2 regions of the Plantibacter sp. CFBP 8775 genome follow, and region 1 is predicted to be linked to the other one. Evidence: predicted binding sites of a transcription regulator. Region 1 holds the regulator's gene; the other holds the start of a gene.
The links. Region 1 encodes HrcA, which represses chaperone genes, less so after heat shock. Its sites were predicted from a motif close to TTNGCACTCGNNNNNNNCGAGTGCNAA; they were not measured.

Region 1 (10,226 bases):
CTGGTGCTGGGCGGCTTCGGGCGGCCGATCCGTGGCCTCGCCGCGCTGTCGTTGGCGGTGGTCGTGCTCCTCGTCGCCGACCCCTGGCTGGCCGGGCAGTACGGGTTCGGGCTCTCGGTGCTCGCGACCAGCGGTCTGCTGCTTCTGAGCGGACCCCTCACGGACTTGCTGGGTAGATGGCTGCCGCGAGGGATCGCGGCCCTCATCGCGATCCCGGCAGCCGCCCAGCTCGCCTGCCAGCCGATGCTCGTCCTCCTCGACCCCGCGATCCAGCTCGGCGGTGTCCCCGCGAACCTGCTCGCGGGCCCGGCCGCAGCGCCCGCGACCATGCTCGGGCTGCTCGCCTGCCTGCTGGTCCCGTTCGCACCACCACTCGCGCTGCTCGTCGCATGGCTCGGGTGGGTGCCCGCGACGTGGATCGCCGCAGTGGCCCGGTGGTTCGAGGGCGTCTCTGCCGCGAGGGTGCCGTGGCCGGAGGGGCCACTCGGCGTCGTGCTCGTCGCGGTGCCGACGGCCCTGATCGCCACGCTCCTGCTGTTCCGTCGGGATCTGCCCCCGCGGTGGTCGAGGACGATCGGGGTGGCGGTGGTCGTGTCGCTCGTTGCACTGTGCGGTCGGGCGGTCGGGGACGGACTCGGCCCGGCCCTGCATCGGCCGGGCGACTGGATCGTCGCCGCCTGCGACGTCGGTCAGGGCGACGCGGTCCTCCTGCGACAGGGCGGCGCCACCGCCCTGGTCGACGTCGGGCCCGACCCCGAACCGCTCCGCGCGTGCTTGGACGAACTCGGGGTCTCCCGCATCGAGCTGCTCGTCCTCACCCATTACGACCTCGATCACGTCGGAGGCCTCGACGCGGTCGTCGGCAGGGTCGACGAGGTGCTGCTCGGGCCGGTCGGCGACCCGGAGGACGAGCGCATCGCGCGAGTGCTCCGAGCGGGCGGTGCGGAGGTGCGACAGGCCGGCGCCGGGGACCAGGGGGTGCTGGGGGATCCGGAGAGCGCGGCGCCGTGGCGCGTCCTGTGGCCGGACCCCGCGGCAGGTGGCGTCGAACCGGGGAACGACTCGAGCGTGGTGGTCCGGTTCGACCTCCTCGCCGCATCGGTGCTGCTGCTCGGCGACCTCGGTGAGGAAGCACAGGACCGGCTGCTCGGACGGCACGCGCTCGGGGACGCGGTCGACATCGTCAAGGTGTCGCATCACGGTTCCGCCGATCAGAGCGACCGCCTGGCGCGCCGGGTGGGCGCGACGGTGGCGCTCGTCTCCGTCGGGGCCGACAACGGCTACGGGCATCCGACGCGCTCAGCGCTCGAGCTCTACGAGGCCACCGGGGCCGAGGTCCTCCGCACGGACGAGTCTGGGACCATCGTCCTCGGCCCGGACGACGGCGGCGGGTTCCGCGTGTGGTCGGAGCGCGGCGGGTGAGCCGCCGACCGCCCCGCTTGGCGTCGGCGGTCGCCGGTAGACTCGGACGGTCGAGAGGAGCCGCTGTGGCTGCACCACGTTCCGCCGGTCGCGGCAAGGCCAAGACGGCGGCCAAAGCCTCGGCGGCGATCCCGCAGCTCGGCTGGTCGGAGATCCGCCCGGCGCCGATCGTGTTGGTGACCGGCACGGAGTCCTTCCTCGCCGACCGGGCGATCCGCCGGCTGCGCGACTTCCTCGTCTCCGAAGACCCCTCGCTCGAGGTCAACGACGTCGCCGCCGACAGCTACGCCCCTGGGGAGCTGCTCACGGTCGCGAGCCCGTCGCTCTTCGGCGAGCCCCGGCTCGTCCGCGTCAGCCAGGTCGAGAAGTGTTCCGACCAGTTCCTCACCGAAGCCATCCGGTATCTCGAAGCACCGCCGGAGGGCGCCTACCTCGTGCTGCGGCACAACGGAGGCGTGCGCGGCAAGAAGCTGCTCGACGCCATCCGCTCAGGCGCCGGTGGCGGTGTCGAGATCGTCTGCACCGAACTCAAGCGGGACAGCGACAAGGCCGACTTCGCTGCGGCGGAGTTCAAGACGGCGGGTCGTCGCATCACGCCCCAGGCGCTCCGGGCGCTCGTCGGCGCCTTCTCCGACGACCTCGCCGAGCTCGCAGCCGCGTGCAGTCAGCTCATGGCCGACGCGTCGGAGGAGATCACCGAGCAGACGGTCAACAAGTACTACGGCGGTCGACTCGAGACGAGCGCGTTCGACGTCGCCGACGCCGCGATCGCCGGACGACACGGGGAAGCACTGCTCGCCCTGCGGCAGGCGCTCGACTCCGGTGCCGACCCCGTACCGATCGTCGCCGCGTTCGCGATGAAGATCCGCACGATGGCCAAGGTGTCGTCGGCGCGTGGCGGGTCCGGGCAGATCGCCCAGCAGTTCGGCCTCGCACCGTGGCAGGTCGACCGCGCCCGTCGGGACCTGTCCGGCTGGACGGACGCCGGCATCGGCCGCGTGGTGCAGATGCTCGCCGAGACCGACGCCGGCGTGAAGGGCGCGAGCCGCGACCCGGTGTTCGCGCTCGAGCGGCTCGTCGGTGTCATCGCGGCACGCGGGGTCGATTTGTCGGAGCGGTAGCCTGCCGAGCGGGCCGTGGCGGCGGGCGGGATGCCCTTCGACAAGCTCAGGGACCGGTTGTGTGCTCAGGGACCGGTTGTGTGCTCAGGGACCGATTGTGTGCTCAGGGACCGGTGTGCTCCGGGAACGCGAAAGGCCCCGCACGTTCCGAGGAACGCCGGGGCCTTGCAGCTGGCGTCGCTTAGAGCGCGTTGACCTGCTTGGCGATGGCCGACTTGCGGTTCGCTGCCTGGTTCTCGTGGATGACGCCCTTGCTCACGGCCTTGTCGAGCTTCTTCGAGGCGAGCTTGAGCGCGGACTCAGCCTGAGCCTTGTCGCCGGCGACGACGGCCTCACGGGTTGCGCGGATGGCGGTCTTCAGCTGGCTCTTGACGGCCTTGTTGCGCTCGTTGGCCTTCTTGTTGGTGCCGATGCGCTTGATCTGCGACTTGATGTTTGCCACGTTGGGTCAACTTTCGGTTCGAGGAAATGATGTTCGGTGCCGTCGGACGGAAGAGGGCGTCTTCAAGCGAGTTCTCGTGTGGTCTCAACTCACACGCAAGCCAACAGGCAACATTACCAGTCGGGCTGAGTTCTGGCAATCCAGGGTACCGCAGCGCGGGTGCTCCCCGCCGTGGGACAATGAGGGTTGCCCGATTCCACCCCTGACCCCGAGGAACGCGTGAGCCCCCAAGCAGTGAAGGCCCTCGAGCCGGCATCGACCGACCCGGCGTTCATCCGGAACTTCTGCATCATCGCCCACATCGACCACGGCAAGTCGACCCTGGCGGACCGCATGTTGCAGATCACCGGCGTCGTCTCGGACCGCGACATGCGGGCGCAGTACCTCGACCGCATGGACATCGAGCGCGAGCGCGGCATCACCATCAAGAGCCAGGCCGTGCGCATGCCGTGGTCGCTCAACGGCGAGACCTTCGCGCTCAACATGATCGACACCCCCGGGCACGTCGACTTCACCTACGAGGTCTCGCGGTCGCTCGCCGCGTGCGAGGGTGCGATCCTCCTCGTCGACGCCGCACAGGGTATCGAGGCGCAGACACTCGCGAACCTCTATCTCGCCCTCGAGAACGACCTCGAGATCATCCCGGTGCTCAACAAGATCGACCTCCCGGCGGCAGACCCCGACAAGTACGCGAAGGAGCTCGCGAGCCTCATCGGCGGCAAGCCCGAAGACGTCCTGCGGGTGTCCGGCAAGACCGGCATGGGTGTCGAGGACCTCCTCGACCGCGTCGTCGGCCGCATCCCGAACCCCGTGGGCGACCCGGACGCACCCACGCGCGCCATGATCTTCGACTCCGTCTACGACACCTACCGCGGCGTCGTCACCTACGTCCGCATGATCGACGGCCAGCTGAGTCCGCGTGAGCGCATCCAGATGATGTCGACGCGCGCGGTGCACGACCTCCTCGAGATCGGCGTCAGTTCGCCCGAGCCGACGCCAACGAAGGGCCTCGGCGTCGGTGAGGTGGGCTACCTCATCACCGGTGTGAAAGACGTCCGGCAGTCGAAGGTCGGCGACACCGTCACGACCGCGGTAAAACCGGCGACCGACGCCCTCCCGGGCTACACCGACCCGAAGCCGATGGTCTTCTCCGGTCTGTACCCCATCGACGGCAGCGACTACCCGATCCTCCGCGACGCGCTCGACAAGCTGAAGCTCTCCGACGCTTCGCTCAACTACGAGCCGGAGACCTCCGTCGCCCTCGGCTTCGGGTTCCGCGTCGGCTTCCTCGGCCTCCTGCACCTCGAGATCGTGACCGAGCGGTTGCAGCGCGAGTTCGACCTCGACCTCATCGCCACGGCACCGTCGGTCACCTACGAGGTGAAGACGGAGGACAAGCAGGTCGTCACCGTCACGAACCCGAGCGAGTTCCCCTCCGGGAAGATCCTCGAGGTGTCGGAGCCGATGGTCAAGGTGGGCATCCTCGCCCCCAAGGATTACGTCGGCACCATCATGGAGCTCTGCCAGAGCCGCCGCGGCGCCCTGCTCGGCATGGAGTACCTCGGCGAGGACCGCGTCGAACTGCGGTACACGATGCCGCTCGGTGAGATCGTGTTCGACTTCTTCGACCACCTGAAGAGCCGCACGCAGGGGTACGCATCGCTCGACTACGAGCCCTCCGGCCAGCAGGCCGCGGATCTCGTGAAGGTCGACATCCTCCTGCAGGGCGACCAGGTCGACGCGTTCAGCGCCATCGTCCACCGCGAGAAGGCGTACGCCTACGGTGTGCTCATGACCGAGCGGCTGAAGAAGCTCATCCCGCGCCAGCAGTTCGAGGTGCCGATCCAGGCCGCCATCGGTGCGCGGATCATCGCCCGCGAGTCGGTCCGTGCCATGCGCAAGGACGTCCTGGCCAAGTGCTACGGCGGTGACATCACCCGCAAGCGCAAGCTCCTCGAGAAGCAGAAGGAGGGCAAGAAGCGGATGAAGATGGTCGGCAAGGTCGAGGTGCCTCAGGAGGCGTTCATCGCAGCGCTCTCCGGGGACGTGGAGACGAAGGACAAGAAGTGAACGCACGACGCAGTTCGTTCGAGGATGAGGCGGTCGACTACGCGGCCGTCGGCGCCACCCAGCGGACCGACCTCATGCAGTACCCGCCGGAGGGCTACGTGCCGTCGGAGGACGAATTCCGCCTCGGGAGCGGTGAGGAGCGGTTCGCCCTCGCGAGCAGCGCCCTCCTCACCTGGGGACTGCACCGCTCGAGCGGCGTGGAGATCTCCGAGGTGCACCCCGGCACGGGCGTGCAGTACGGCGGCATCGCCTTCGCCGAGGACGGTACGCCGCTGGAACCCATCGAGACGCACCAAGAGCAGCGCTTCGCCGAGGACGGCACGCCGTTCATCACGCCGGGCACGACGGTCGTCTTCGCCGGCACCGTCGGCGGGGAACCGCTCGTCGGGCCGCATCGCGTCATCTCCGTCACCGAGGAGCCGGGTCACGTGAGCCTGGCCATCGGCACGATGGAGGGCGATCCGGAGAGCGGTGAGCAGTCCTTCACGATCGAGCAGCGCGAGGACGACTCCGTCTGGATCGTCGTGCGCTCGTTCTTCCGCCCGACGAAGGGTGCCGCGAAGCTCGTCGGCTCCAAGCGCCGCCGCAAGACCATGAACGACGCCTACCTCCGCGCACTCCTGCCGTCGCGCGGCGTCTGAGCGACGGACCGTGCCGAGCGCCCTCCCACTCGCCGATCCGGCCCCGTCCGACGGACTCCTCCCGGAGACGGCGGCCGTCGGTGCCCACGAACGCAACTTCGGGGTCTACCTGCACGTCCCGTTCTGCCGGGTCAGATGCGGCTACTGCGACTTCAACACCTACACGGCGACCGAGCTCCGAGGCGCGAAGCAATCGGACTACGCCGACGAGGCGGTCGCGGAACTCCGCTTCGGCAAGTCCGTCCTGGCGTCGTCGACCGTCCCCGACCGACCGGTATCGACCGTGTTCTTCGGTGGCGGGACACCGACCCTCCTTCCCGCTGACGACCTGGTCCGGATGCTCCGCGGCGTGACGGACAACTTCGACCTCGCGCTCGGCGCCGAAGTGACGACCGAGGCGAACCCCGACTCCGTCGACGCCGCCTATCTCCGCACGCTCGCCGAAGCCGGATTCACCCGGGTGTCCTTCGGGATGCAGTCCGCGGTGCCGAGTGTGCTCGCCACCCTCGAGCGCACGCACGATCCGGCTCGGGTGCCGCTCGTCGTGCAGTGGGCCCGCGAGGCCGGCCTCGGCGTCAGCCTGGACCTCATCTACGGGACGCCGGGGGAGACCCTGGCCGACTGGCGCGTCTCACTCGAGACGGCGATCGCCTGCGCTCCGGACCACGTGTCGGCCTATTCGCTCATCGTCGAACCCGGGACGAAACTCGCGCGCCAGATCCGCTCGGGCGTGGTGGGGACCCCCGACGAAGACCTGCAGGCCGACATGTACGAGCTCGCCGACGATCTCCTTACCGAGGCCGGCTACGGCTGGTACGAGGTCAGCAACTGGGCGACCGACGACACGCACCGCTCCCGGCACAACCTCTCCTACTGGACCGGCGAGGACTGGTGGGGTGTCGGCCCGGGCTCGCACAGTCACGTCGGCGGGGTGCGCTGGTGGAACGTCAAGCACCCGGCGGCCTACGCCCAGCGGATCGCGGCGGGGGAGTCGCCGGCCGCCGGCCGGGAGACCCTGGACGACGAGACGCGGGAACTCGAACGCATCCTGCTGCTCACCCGCACGCGGGACGGCATCCCGATCCGGACGCTCGCCCCCGAGGCTCGCACGGCGGTGGCCGGGCTCATCGCCGAGGAACTGGTCGACGCACGGCAGGCCTTGCTCGGACGGCTGGAGCTCACGCGCCGCGGACGGCTCCTCGCCGACGCGGTCGTCCGCCGTCTGGTCGGCGACTGACCCTGCCCGAGGCGCAGAACAGCCCCGCCCGGCGGACCGGACGGGGCTGTTCTCTTGCGACTCGACGGATCAGGCCTTGATGAACTGGATCGTGAGCGGGTAGCTGTACAGCTCGCCCTTGTTCGCCTTGATCGCGGCGATGATGCTGAACACGATCACGACGACGTACACGGCGATGATGATGAACAGACCCACGACGACGATCGTCAGGATCGAGCCGACCACCAGCGCGATCAGCATCGTCAGCTGGAAGTTCAGCGCGGTGAGCGTGTGCGCCTTGATGAACGGGCCGCGGTCCTTGAGGACCAGGTAGCCGATCAGCGGCGGGATGAATCCGAAGAAGATCCCACCGATGTGGATGAGCGTCGACCAGAGCTTCTCGTCCGACGGGCTCATGGGCTGAGCGGCGGCGTACGGCTGCTGGTACTGCGGGGCGCCTGCGGGCGGCGGCGGGTAGGAGCCTGCAGCGGGCGGCGGCGGCGCGTAGCCACCGGCGGGCGGGGGCGGGTAGGCGCCTGCGGGCGGCTGCTGCGGAGCTGCGGGAGGGGGCGTCGCGCCGTCTCCTGCAGGCGGAACCGACCCGCCCTTCGCTGGGTCGACGGGCGGCTGAGCGTTCGGATCGGACATCTTCGCACCTTTCACGGAGAGTGATATTCAATTGGTCCAGCTGAGCGTATCGCACCAGGTGTTGCTCATCAGGGACCCACGCCTGCGGCCAACGGTATTCCCGCGGCACAGGGCCGCGCAAGGGACGGCTGCGCGGAGGCCACGATATGATTGGCAGTCAGGGTCTTCGAGTGCTGATGGTCGGTGCTCCGAGGTGGATGACGGGAGGAGATCGAGATGGTGTCGGATCGCGGTCTCGAAGTGCTCCGCGTCATCGTGCAGGACTACGTCGCCTCGCGTGAGCCCGTCGGTTCCAAGACGATCGTCGACCGCCACTCCTTCGGGGTCTCCGCAGCCACCATCCGCAACGACATGGCGCAGCTCGAGGACGAAGAGCTCATCGCCGCTCCCCACACCTCTTCCGGCCGGGTGCCGACCGACAAGGGCTACCGGATGTTCGTCGACCACCTGGCCGACCGCCGTCCGCTCAACAACGCCCAACGGACGGCGATCGAGACCTTCCTCGGCGCGTCCGGCGACCTCGATGAGGTCCTGCACCGCACGGTGCGGCTGCTGTCGCAGCTGACGAACCAGGTCGCGCTCGTCCAGTACCCGATGTTCTCCCGGGCACGTGTTCGGCATCTCGAATTGGTGAGCGTCACCCCGAACCGTGTGCTCGCGGTCATCATCCTCGACAACGGCCGCGTCGAGCAGCGGCTCATCGAGACCGAGAGCCCGGTCGACGACGACCTCATCTCGCGGCTCCGCTCGCTGTGCAACGAGGCGGTCGCGGGCCGTCCACTCCTCGACGCCCACGACGCGATCGGCGACGTCCCCGCCGACATCGCCGACCTCGACCGCGCGGCCGCCGTCCGCATCGTCGACGCGGTGCGCGAGCAGCTGTCGGCGCAGCGCCAGGACCGCCTCGTCATGGCCGGCGCCGCCAACCTCGCCCGCACCGAGGACGACTTCCCCGGCAGCATCTATCCGGTCCTGGACGCCATCGAGCAGCAGGTCGTGCTGCTCCGGCTCTTCGGTGAGATGGAGTCCGAGCGCGACAGCGTGGTCGCCAGCATCGGGCGGGAGAACGCGTCGTTCGGCCTCGAGACCACGAGTGTCCTCGCCGGGAACTACCGTTCCTCTGGTGGCGAAATCGCCCGGCTCGGCGTCCTCGGCCCCACGAGAATGGACTACGCGAGCAACATGGCTGCGGTCCGCGCCGTCGCCAGGTACCTCTCGCGCATCCTCGACGCCGAGTGACGCATCCTCGTCGCGTCCCCCAACACCTTCCGCACCTCGAACGAAAGGCCCTCAGTGGCTGACTACCCCGACCACTACGCAGCACTCGGTGTCGCCAAGGAGGCGACGCCCGAAGAGATCAAGAAGGCGTACCGCCGCCTCGCACGCGAACTGCACCCCGACGTGAACCCGGGTTCCGACGCCTCGGAACGGTTCAAGGAGGTCACGCACGCCTACGACGTGCTGAGCGACCCCAAGCAACGCCAGCAGTACGACCTCGGTCCGCAGGCGGGTGGGTTCGGTGGCGGCGACGCCGGGTTCGGCGGCTTCGGCGACATCTTCGACACCTTCTTCGGCGGGGGCGGCCAGCAGCGCGGACCCAAGTCCCGTCGCGCACGCGGGGAGGACGCCCTGTTGCGCGTCGAGCTCGACCTCGACGAGGTCATCTTCGGCACCCACCGCGACCTCGAGGTCGACACCGCCGTGCTCTGCAGCACCTGCAACGGCTCCTGCTGCCAGCCCGGCACCTCACCGGTGACCTGCGACATCTGTCACGGCACCGGCTCCATCCAGCGGGCCGTCCGCTCGCTGCTCGGCAACGTCATGACCTCGGCGCCCTGCGGCACCTGCCGCGGCTACGGCACGATCATCGCGACCCCGTGCGTCACCTGCCAGGGTCAGGGTCGGCTCCGTGCTCGCCGCACCGTCTCGGTCGACATCCCGGCCGGTGTCGACACCGGTCTGCGTCTGCAGATGCCGGGGAGCGGCGAGGTGGGCCCGGCCGGCGGCCCGAACGGCGACCTCTACCTCGAGATGAAGGTCAAGCACCACGACGTCTTCAGCCGCGACGGCGACGACCTGTTGTGCACGCTCGAAGTCCCGATGACCGACGCCATCCTCGGCCGCCAGGTCACCGTCCACGCGCTCGACGGCGACGTCGAGGTCGAGCTGCGACCGGGCGTGCAGAGCTCGGAGGTCATCACGGTCAAGGACCGCGGCGTCACCCGCCTCCGCGGGAACAGCCGGGGCGACCTCAAGATAGGCGTCCAGGTCGTCACCCCGACGAAGCTCGACCACCGCGAACGCGAGCTGATCAAGAGCTTCGCCTCGGGACGACGCCAGGGTGCTCCGGCGCTCGCGCAGTTCCAGCAGGGCCTGTTCGCGAAGATCCGCGACCGCTTCCACGGCGTCGGTTGAGATGAGTTCGCTGTACCTCCGCGAGGATCTCGAATCGACCGGTGTCGGCGACTCGGTGACCCTCCGCGGGCCCGAGGCGAAGCACGCCGTCGCCGTGAGCAGGCTGCGGGTCGGCGAGACCACCTCGATCGGCAACGGCCGGGGCCTGATCGCGACCGGACCGGTCGTGCGAAGCGAGCCGGGCGAGTTGGAGATCCGCGTCGAATCGGTCGTGGTGCACCCGGAGAACCGTCCCGGGCTCGTCCTCGTGC
Region 2 (10,226 bases), 560 kb from region 1:
GGCAAGCCAAGGCAGGCGGCCGGCCAGAACGGACGCCCGTCCACGAACGGCCGGACCAAGCAGAAGTCGAGCGACGAGTCCGAGGTCGTCACCGGCCGCAACTCCGTCCTCGAAGCGCTCCGCGCGAAGATCCCGGCCACCACGCTGTACGTCGCGACCCGCATCGAGATGGACGACCGGGTGAAGGAGGCGCTCAGCATCGCCACCCGACGCGGGATCCCGGTGCTCGAGGTCATGCGTCCGGAGCTCGACCGCATGGCCGGGTTCGACGGTGTGCACCAGGGCCTCGCCATCAAGGTGCCGCCCTACGAGTACGCGCACCCCATGGAGTTGCTCGACCAGGTCATCGCCCGTGGCGAGAACCCGTTGTTCATCGCCCTCGACGGCATCACCGACCCCCGGAACCTGGGCGCGATCATCCGGTCGACCGCAGCCTTCGGCGGTCACGGAGTGATCCTGCCGCAGCGCCGGAGCGTGGGCCTCACCGCCTCCGCGTGGAAGACTTCGGCAGGAGCGGCGGCTCGGACGCCGGTCGCGATGGCAGCCAACCTCACCCAGACGCTCAAGGCGTTCAAGGAGCGCGGCGTCTTCGTCATCGGTCTCGATGGCGACGGCGACGTCTCCCTTCCCGGGCTCGAACTCGCCGACCAGCCGATCCTCGTGGTCGTCGGCAGCGAGGGCAAGGGCCTGTCGCGCCTCGTCACCGAGACCTGCGACGCGGTCGTGTCGATCCCGATCTCGGCCTCGACTGAATCGCTCAACGCCGGGATCGCGGCCAGCGTGACGCTGTACGAGATCGCGCGCCGCCGTAACGCCGAGTAGGCGACCGGCGGACGCGCCGCACGAACGAGACAGGCCCTCGGAACGGATCTCCGTTCCGAGGGCCTGTCTGTCGTCAGCCGAAGTGACGGACCCGATCAGACCAGGTCTCGCCAGTCGACCGGTCCGGTCATGGCGGCGGGGATGCTGATCGCCTCGGTCGGCGGCACGATCATGGTCGCCTCGTCGCGGCGGTGCCGCAGGACGGTGTTCACGTAGGAACCCACGGCTTCCGCCAGAGGGATGTCGCGACCCTCGTTCTGCGCGAGGAACCAGCGATGTTCCAGGAGCTGGTGGAAGATCTCGGCGGGCTCGAGCTTGCCGCGGAGTTCGCGCGGGATCGCCTTCACCACCGGCTCGAACACGCGGATGAGCCATTCGTGCGCCGCCATCTCCTCGTCGAACCCGTCCTTCCCGAACGAGGCCGAGTAGGCGTCGAGGTCGTTGAGCAGTCGCCTCGCCTGGTTCTCGCCGGCGTCGAGGCCGGTGAGCCGCAGGAGTCGGCGTTGGTGATGCCCGGCGTCGACGACCTTCGGCTGGATCCGCACGGTCGAGCCCTCGTCGGTCGTCTTGATCGCGAGTTCCTCGATGTCGAAGCCGAGTTCGTTCAGGCGGTGGACGCGCTCGGTGATGCGCCAGCGCTCGGACGCGTCGAACGACTCGGAGCCCGTGAGCTCCTTCCAGAGGGACCGGTAGGCGGCGACGATGCCGTTGCTCACGGTGACGGGGTCGAGTTCGGCGTCCGCGCGTCCGCCGGCCTCGAGATCGAGGAGCTCGCCGGCGATGTTCACCCGGGCGATCTCGAGGTCGTTCTCACGCTGCCCGTTCGACAGGCCGCCCTCGTAGAGCTTGCCCGTCTCGGCGTCGACGAGATAGGCCGCGAAGGCGCCCGCGTCGCGCCGGAAGAGCGTGTTCGACAGCGACACGTCGCCCCAGAAGAAGCCGACGATGTGCAGACGGACGAGGAGGACGGCAAGCGCGTCGACGAGGCGGGTCGCGGTGTCGGGCCGGAGGGTGCCCTGGAAGAGTGCACGGTAGGGGAGTGAGAACTTCAGGTGCCGCGTCACGAGCACGCTCGGCAGCTCGCGGCCCTTGCGGTCGCTCCGGTTCGTGATGACCGCGAGCGGGTCGACGCAGGGGATGTCGAGGCGCTGCAGCGTGCGCAGCATGTCGTACTCGCCCTTCGCCATCTCCGCGGTCGTCTCCTTGACGGCGATGACGTAGCCGGACAGGTTCGCGAACCGGACCAGGTGGCGCGAGATGCCCTTCGGGAGCGAGGCGATGGCCTCATTCGGCCAGTTCTCGAGGGGGAGCTCCCAGGGGAGGTCGAGCAGCGCCGGGTCGACGGTGGCAGCGGTGATGTTCAATGCGCCGGACATGGTGCGGAGCGCTCCTCGGGGATCGTCGTGCTGAGACTGGACATGCGAAAACGACGATGGCCGAGCGATCGGAGACCGACCGCTCGACCATCGTCGGCGGGAAACTAGATCGAGGAGGACACGACCGGCTTGTTGCCCAGACGCTCACCCGATGCCGAGTCGAACGCGTGCACGTGGTGCGGCGTCGGCGCGAGGAACACCGTGTCGCCGATGTGTGCGTGGTTGCGACCGTCGACGCGGGCGACGATGTCGGTGCGCTTGCCGGAGACGTCGGTGTGGCCGTACAGGTAGCCGTCGGCGCCGAGCTCCTCGACGAGGTCGACGGTCACCTCGATGCCGGAGCCCGAGTTGCTGGACACGGTGATGTCCTCGGGGCGCACGCCGACCGTGACGTTCTTCGACGGTGCGGCATCGGTGATCTCGCGCTCGACCGGGATGATGAAGCCGCCGAGCTTGATGCCGCCGTCGGCGATCTCACCCTCGAACAGGTTCATGGCCGGGCTGCCGATGAAGCCGGCGACGAAGACGTTGTTCGGCTTCTCGTAGAGGTCGCGCGGGGTGCCGACCTGCTGCAGGATGCCGTCCTTGAGGACCGCGATGCGGTCGCCCATGGTGAGCGCCTCGGTCTGGTCGTGGGTGACGTAGACGGTGGTGACGCCGAGACGACGCTGCAGCGACGCGATCTGGGTGCGGGTCTGGACGCGGAGCTTGGCGTCGAGGTTCGACAGCGGCTCGTCCATGAGGAAGACCTGGGGCTGACGGACGATGGCTCGACCCATCGCGACGCGCTGACGCTGACCACCGGAGAGCGCCTTCGGCTTGCGGGTCAGGTAGTCCTCGAGGTCGAGGAGCTTGGCGGCTTCGAGCACGCGGGTGGCACGCTCTTCCTTGCCGACACCGGCGATCTTGAGCGCGAAGCCCATGTTCTCGGCGACGGTCATGTGCGGGTAGAGCGCGTAGTTCTGGAACACCATCGCGATGTCGCGGTCCTTCGGCGGCACGTCGGTGACGTCGCGGTCGCCGATGAAGATGTGGCCGTCGTTGACCTCTTCGAGGCCCGCGAGCATGCGGAGGGAGGTGGACTTGCCGCAGCCGGACGGGCCGACGAGGACGAGGAATTCGCCGTCGGCGACCTCGAGGTTCAGCTTGTCGACCGCGGGGCGGGTGCCACCCGGGTAGAAACGGGTTGCGTTGTCGAACGTCACAGACGCCATGGTTGTTCTCCTTCACCGGCAGGTACGTGCCGGACGATCCGTTGTGAATGGACGCGAACCCGTCATCGATGGCCGGTTCGCCGTTCCAGTATGCCACGACCACCTGTGAATGGAAGGTCCAGCGACCAGCGGATCTCTCGGTGGACGCACAGCCGGCTCCCGGCCTGGTTTGGGCCTCTCTCAGGCGGCAGGTCTACGATTACTCTGTTTGGCGCTGCCTCGTCTCCGCAGCGCGAGCCCCCCGAAACGAGGATCAATGTCTGGCGCTGGATCGCAGAACCGACCGACCAAGAACGAACGACGCGACGCGGCACGCGAGAAGGCGCGGGTGCTGCGCGAGCAGCAGAAGCGCCGCGACCGCCGCAACCGGGTGCTGCTTCAGGGCGGCATCGTGCTCGGTGCGCTCGCGATCGTGGCGGTGGTGGCGGTCATCATCGTGACGTCGATCAAGCCCGCCGGACCGGTCCCGACCGCGGCGAAGAACGACGGCTTCACCGTCTCCGCCGGCTTGCAGCTGGTCGGAGCCCCGGCCAGTGCGTCCACGCCGACGCCGAGCGCGACCGATCCGGCCGCCCCCGCGGAGCCCGCCCCGGCTGAGACGCCGGCAGCCACCGAGACCCCCGCCGCCGACGGCGTCGAGATCTCCGTCTACCAGGACTTCCTCTGCCCCTACTGCGGTCAGTTCGAGACCACGAACGCGGAGCAGGTCAAGGGCTGGCTCGAGGCCGGCGCCGCGACGTACACGGTGCACCCCCTCGCAACGCTGAGCAACTTGTCGCTCGGGACGCAGTACTCGCTGCGCGCTTCGAACGCGGCCGCCTGCGTCGCGGAGTACTCGCCGAACGACTTCTTCTCCTTCAACACCGCACTGTTCGAGAACCAGCCCAAGGAGAACACCGAGGGCCTGACCGACGCCGAGCTGAAGTCGATCGCCAAGGGCGTCATCTCCGGCGGCGAGAAGAAGATCAACGCCTGCATCGACGACGGCACCTACAAGTCGTGGGTGAAGGACTCGACCGACCGTGCGCGCAGCGGCCCGCTGCCCGGCACCGACGTCGCCAAGGTCGAGGGGACGCCGACCATCCTGGTGAACGGCAAGCAGTACACGGGTTCGCTCACCGATGCCGAGCAGTTCGCGGCCTTCGTCCTCGCCGTCTCGAGCGAGAGCTACTCCACCGGAACGCCGACGCCGGGTGCCAGCGAGTCGCCCGTGACCAACGGCTGATCCGCCGTCATCGTAGGATGGACGGGACCGGGGCCAGCCCCTGTCGGCCGACGTGGCGCAATTGGTAGCGCAACGCTCTTGTAAAGCGTAGGTTACGGGTTCAAGTCCCGTCGTCGGCTCCAGCCGAGAACCGCCCGCTCAGCCTGCTGAGTGGGCGGTTCCTCATTGGAAGGAACCCTCCCGTGACCCGTGTCCCAGCGCCGCTCGCGCTCCTCATCGCCGTCGTCAGCGGTGCCTTCATCGCGGTGCAGGCCCGGTTGAACGGCGAGCTCGGCGCGCGACTCGGCGATGGGTTCACCGCAGCTGCGATCTCGTTCGGCGGCGGGTTGATCATCCTCACCGTCGGACTGGCGCTGTCCCGTACCGGTCGTCGCGGTCTCTCCACGGTGGCCGGTGCCGTCCGACGCAGGGAGATGCCCTGGTGGACGGTGCTCGGTGGGTGTGCCGGCGCGTTCCTCGTGCTCTCGCAGGGGCTCACCGCCGCCACGCTCGGCGTCGCCCTCTTCACGGTCGCGGTCGTCGCCGGCCAGACGGCGAGCGGACTCGTGCTCGACCGGATCGGTTTCGGCCCGGGAGGTGTCGTCGGGTTCAGCGTCCAGCGCGTCCTCGGGGCGGTCGTCGCCCTCGTCGCAGTCGGCGTCGCGGTCTCGGGCGAGCTCGGCGGGAGCATCCCACTCGGACTGCTCGTCCTCCCGCTCCTCGCCGGCATCGGGATCGGCTGGCAGCAGGCGGTCAACGGACGGGTCAAGATGCGGGCGCAGAGCACGCTCGCCGCCACGTTCATCAACTTCATCGTGGGAACGGTCGTGCTGGTCATCGCCGCCGTGCTCCACGCGGTCATCGTGGCGCCGCCCGGACCGCTCCCGGGGGAGTGGTGGCTCTACCTCGGCGGCCCGATCGGATGCGTGTTCATCGCCGTGGCGGCGTTCCTCGTGCAGCACACGGGCGTGCTCATCCTCGGCCTCGGCACGGTGGCCGGTCAGACCCTGAGTGCGCTCGCCCTCGACCTGCTCCTGCCCACCGACGACGGCGGCGTGCATGTCGCGACGGTCATCGGGACACTCCTCGCGTTCGCCGCCGTGGCGATCGCATCGGCGCGGTTCAGGCGTCGCCCCACGGCATCGTCAACCGCCGACTGAGTCGAGCCGTCGGATGCCGTGAGCGACTCCGTCCTCAGGGCATGGAGCTGAGGTGCGCCTTCGCGTTGATCGTCTTGCGGCGCCCTGTGCGAGCGTTACCCGGCTTCCCTCCGACGTACAACCAGCCGAGGAGCTCCTCGCCCTTCTTCAGACCGTGTGCCTTCCGGACCGCTTTGGCGCGAGTGGCGCCGCCCGTGCGCCAGAACACGCCCCACCCGGCGTCGTCGAGCAGGAGGCTGACCATGTGGGCCACTCCGGCCGCGACCGCCTCCTGCTCCCAGGCGGGCACCTTCGACTTCTTCACGCTGACGACGACCGCGAGCAACAGGGGCGCGCGGAGCGGCTTCGTCGAGGGCTTCGAGTCGCCCTCCGCCTTCGCGAGCGCCCGGCCGAGCTTCACCCGGTCGTCGCCGCGGAGGGTGATGACCCGCCACGGACGCAGGGCACTGTGGTCGGCCACTCGACCGGCCGCCCCGAGGACCTCGAGGAGTTCCGCGTCACTCGGAGCGACGTCGGTGACCTTGGACCACGAACGGCGCCCGGCGACGGCGGCGAGGACTGGACGCTCGACCGGTTCGGTCACTCCGTCGGCTCGGCGGTGTCGGCCGCGGCGAAGTTGAGCGCGATCGAGTTCATGCAGTAGCGGTCGCCGGTGGGCGTCCCGAAGCCGTCGTCGAACACGTGGCCGAGGTGCGAGCCGCAGTTGGCGCACCGGACCTCGGTACGCACCATGCCGAGGGTGCGGTCCTCGATGAGCTGCACCGCCTCGGGGTTCACGGACTCGTAGAAGCTCGGCCATCCACAGCCGGAATCGAACTTGGTACCACTCTTGAAGAGTTCGGCGTTGCAGGCGGCACAGGTGTAGAGGCCCGCGCGCGACTCGTCGAGGAGCTCACCGGTCCAGGCCCGCTCGGTCGCCGCTCCGCGGAGGACCTGATACTGCTCCGGCGTGAGTTCCTCGCGCCACTGCTCATCGGTCTTCGACACGTCGTACGTCATGCTGCTCCATTCGTCTCGGTCATCCTACGTGCGGGGCTGCCTCGTGCATGCGGCTCCCGACGTATTCCATAACACTGCACCGAGCCTGATCCTTCCCGGTGAACGTCGGCCCTCGCCGGGGTGGATGCGGCCCGGCGGGCATCGGCTGAATAGACTTGGACGACGGCGGACCGGAGCATGACTCCACGGTCGCCGCATCGGCACCGATCGGCAGGAGATGAGCATGCAGCCAGCGTCGCGCACGCCTGCCGATGACGACGCGTCGACGCCGACGGGAGGCCTCGACCAGCGCGAGCTCGAGATCCTCGAGTTCGAGTCCCACTGGATGCAGCACGTCGGGGCCAAGGAGGCCGCCATCCGCGACCGCTTCGCCCTGTCCCCGGCCCGGTACTACCAACTGCTCGGCGCGCTCATCGACTCGCCGTCCGCCCTCGCCCACGACCCCATGCTGATCAAGCGGCTGCAGCGCACCCGCGACGCCCGACTCTCGGCGCGAGGAGCCTCGGCTCCCCGCACCGACGGCTGAGCAGCTCTCGGAGACCACACCATGGCTGAATCCTTCCCGCCCGACCGCTTCGACGAGGTCCCCGACCTCAAGCGCGTCGGCGCGCACCGTGCCCCTGCTCCCAAGGGACGCGGCTGGATCGCCTTCCTCGTCGCCGTGGTCGCCACGCTCGTACTCGTGGGGGTCGGCACCTTCGCCCTGTTCGGGTTGAACGACCGGATCGACTTCTTCGGCGGCTCGCAGAGCCCGAGCGCCACGCTCACGCCGACCCCCACCCCGACCGAGGCTGCCCCCGTCGTCGACCCCGCGGCCAGCATCCTCGTCCTGAACGGCACACCCACCGCCGGCCTCGCCGCATCGGCGGCGGCAGCGATCGCGGCTGCCGGCTTCACGCAGCAGATCGGGACGAGCGACGCCAGCACGGAGGACGTCACGACGAGCGGCGTCTACTACCAGGATCCGTCGCAGGAGGGCGTCGCCCGCGCCATCGCGAACGCGCTCGGCGGCATCCCGATCCAGATCACGGACACGTACGCGATCCCCGTCGAGGAGGGCGAGGCGCCGGTCCTCCGCATCGTCGTCGTGGTCGGCGCGGACTACCAGCCTGCCGCCTGAGCGCGGCTGGAGCGGGTCGATCGCTCGGGTCGCCGGCACGCCGTGTTTCCGGAGTGTTTCCTCCATGTTGAGTTGTCGTATCACTCCGCCCCGTTTGTCGATTTCGGGGTGAATCCGCGCGGTGCTCCGGATTAGTATCTGGAACTGGCCGCTCATCCCGTCCCGTCTCGACTCGCCCCCGGGTCCACTTCGGCGCAGGGTGGTCACCGGGGTCCCGATCCCGGATGGCAGGTCCGGGTTCGGCAACAGTCGATGCCTGCGAGCACGCAGCAATGGGAGTATGAAATGGCGAACGGAACCGTCAAGTGGTTCAACGCTGAGAAGGGCTTCGGCTTCATCACGGTCGACGACGGTGGACAGGATGTCTTCGTCCACTACTCGGCGATCGACATGAGCGGCTACAAGTCCTTGGAAGAGGGCCAGGCGGTCGTCTTCGAGGTCGGCACTGGAGCAAAGGGGCCTCAGGCCGAGGGTGTGCGCCTGGCGTAGCCGCTGATCAGGTACGCGATTCCTGCGACGCCGTCCACTTCGGTGGGCGGCGTCGTTCGTCGTTCCGGGGCTGTTCCCGGGAGTTCGCTCAGGGCGCCGGTGCTCACTTGCACTCCCACCCCCTGAGTGCCAGAATCGACTTAGCACTCGTACTCATTGAGTGCTAACAACGTTCATGACGTCCGGGAGGGACGAAAAACACACATGGCTAAGATCATTGCTTTCGACGAGGAGGCCCGTCGCGGCCTCGAGCGTGGACTGAACATTCTTGCTGACACGGTCAAGGTCACCCTTGGGCCGCGCGGTCGCAACGTTGTCCTCGAGAAGAAGTGGGGCGCCCCCACGATCACCAACGACGGCGTGTCCATCGCCAAGGAGATCGAACTCGACGACCCGTACGAGAAGATCGGCGCGGAGCTCGTCAAGGAGGTCGCCAAGAAGACCGACGACGTCGCCGGCGACGGCACCACCACGGCGACCGTGCTGGCACAGGCGCTCGTCCGCGAGGGCCTCCGCAACGTCGCCGCAGGCGCCGACCCCATCAGCCTCAAGCGCGGCATCGAGAAGGCCGTCGAGGCCGTCACGGTCGAGCTCATCGCCAACGCCAAGGAGGTGGAGACCAAGGAGGAGATCGCTGCGACCGCTTCCATCTCCGCCGGCGACACCACCATCGGCGAGATCATCGCCGAGGCGATCGACAAGGTCGGCAAGGAGGGCGTCGTCACCGTTGAGGAGTCGAACACCTTCGGCACCGAGCTCGAGCTCACCGAGGGCATGCGCTTCGACAAGGGCTACCTGTCGCAGTACTTCGTGACAGACCCCGACCGCCAGGAAGCGGTGTTCGAGGACCCCTACATCCTCATCGCCAACCAGAAGATCTCCGCGATCAAGGACCTCCTGCCGATCGTCGACCAGGTCATCCAGTCGGGCAAGCAGCTCCTCATCATCGCTGAGGACGTCGACGGCGAAGCTCTCGCGACGCTCGTCGTCAACAAGATCCGTGGCATCTTCAAGTCCGTCGCCGTCAAGGCTCCGGGCTTCGGCGACCGCCGCAAGGCTCAGCTGCAGGACATCGCCATCCTCACCGGTGGCCAGGTCATCTCCGAGGAGGTCGGCCTCAAGCTCGAGACCGTTACCCTCGACCTGCTCGGCCGTGCTCGCAAGGTCGTCATCACCAAGGATGAGACCACCATCGTCGAGGGTGCCGGCGACGCCGACGCCATCGCCGGTCGTGTCTCGCAGATCCGCAAGGAGATCGACAACACCGACAGCGACTACGACCGCGAGAAGCTCCAGGAGCGTCTCGCCAAGCTCGCGGGCGGTGTTGCGGTCATCAAGGCCGGTGCAGCGACCGAGGTCGAGCTCAAGGAGCGCAAGCACCGCATCGAGGACGCCGTTCGCAACGCGAAGGCTGCCGTCGAAGAGGGCATCGTCGCCGGTGGTGGCGTCGCCCTGATCCAGGCTGGCAAGACCGCGTTCGAGAAGCTCGAGCTCGTCGGTGACGAGGCGACCGGTGCGAACATCGTCAAGGTCGCCATCGACGCTCCGCTCAAGCAGATCGCGCTCAACGCGGGCCTCGAGCCTGGCGTCGTCGCCGACAAGGTCCGCAACCTGCCCGTCGGACACGGCCTCAACGCCGCGACCGGTGAGTACGTCGACATGCTCGCTGCGGGCATCAACGACCCGGTGAAGGTCACGCGCTCCGCGCTGCTCAACGCAGCGTCGATCGCCGGTCTGTTCCTCACCACCGAGGCCGTCGTCGCCGACAAGCCGGAGAAGAACCCGGCTCCGGCCGGCGACCCGACCGGTGGCATGGACTTCTAAGTCCGCAGCAACACCTGC

Region 2: the regulator HrcA is predicted to act here: its motif matches at 8,525-8,551, upstream of groL (chaperonin GroEL).

The regions. Positions count from the first base shown of each region.
Region 1 covers NZ_JACYNV010000001.1:2,090,938-2,101,163, forward strand. The annotation lists gene IFR14_RS09925 (ComEC/Rec2 family competence protein) at 1-1,422, shown strand, start outside; gene holA (DNA polymerase III subunit delta) at 1,488-2,543, shown strand; gene rpsT (30S ribosomal protein S20) at 2,725-2,985, opposite strand; gene lepA (translation elongation factor 4) at 3,205-5,055, shown strand; gene IFR14_RS09945 (DUF1990 family protein) at 5,052-5,696, shown strand; gene hemW (radical SAM family heme chaperone HemW) at 5,707-6,933, shown strand; gene IFR14_RS20885 (DUF4870 domain-containing protein) at 7,003-7,560, opposite strand; gene hrcA (heat-inducible transcriptional repressor HrcA) at 7,777-8,799, shown strand; gene dnaJ (molecular chaperone DnaJ) at 8,854-9,975, shown strand; gene IFR14_RS09970 (16S rRNA (uracil(1498)-N(3))-methyltransferase) at 9,977-10,226, shown strand, end outside.
Region 2 covers NZ_JACYNV010000001.1:1,535,480-1,545,705, forward strand. The annotation lists gene rlmB (23S rRNA (guanosine(2251)-2'-O)-methyltransferase RlmB) at 1-822, shown strand, start outside; gene IFR14_RS07320 (DUF4032 domain-containing protein) at 918-2,198, opposite strand; gene IFR14_RS07325 (ABC transporter ATP-binding protein) at 2,303-3,412, opposite strand; gene IFR14_RS07330 (DsbA family protein) at 3,669-4,637, shown strand; tRNA gene IFR14_RS07335 (tRNA-Thr) at 4,684-4,759, shown strand; gene IFR14_RS07340 (DMT family transporter) at 4,820-5,776, shown strand; gene IFR14_RS07345 (nitroreductase family protein) at 5,811-6,359, opposite strand; gene msrB (peptide-methionine (R)-S-oxide reductase MsrB) at 6,356-6,775, opposite strand; gene IFR14_RS07355 (DUF3263 domain-containing protein) at 6,999-7,301, shown strand; gene IFR14_RS07360 (LytR C-terminal domain-containing protein) at 7,323-7,895, shown strand; gene IFR14_RS07365 (cold-shock protein) at 8,181-8,384, shown strand; gene groL (chaperonin GroEL) at 8,589-10,208, shown strand.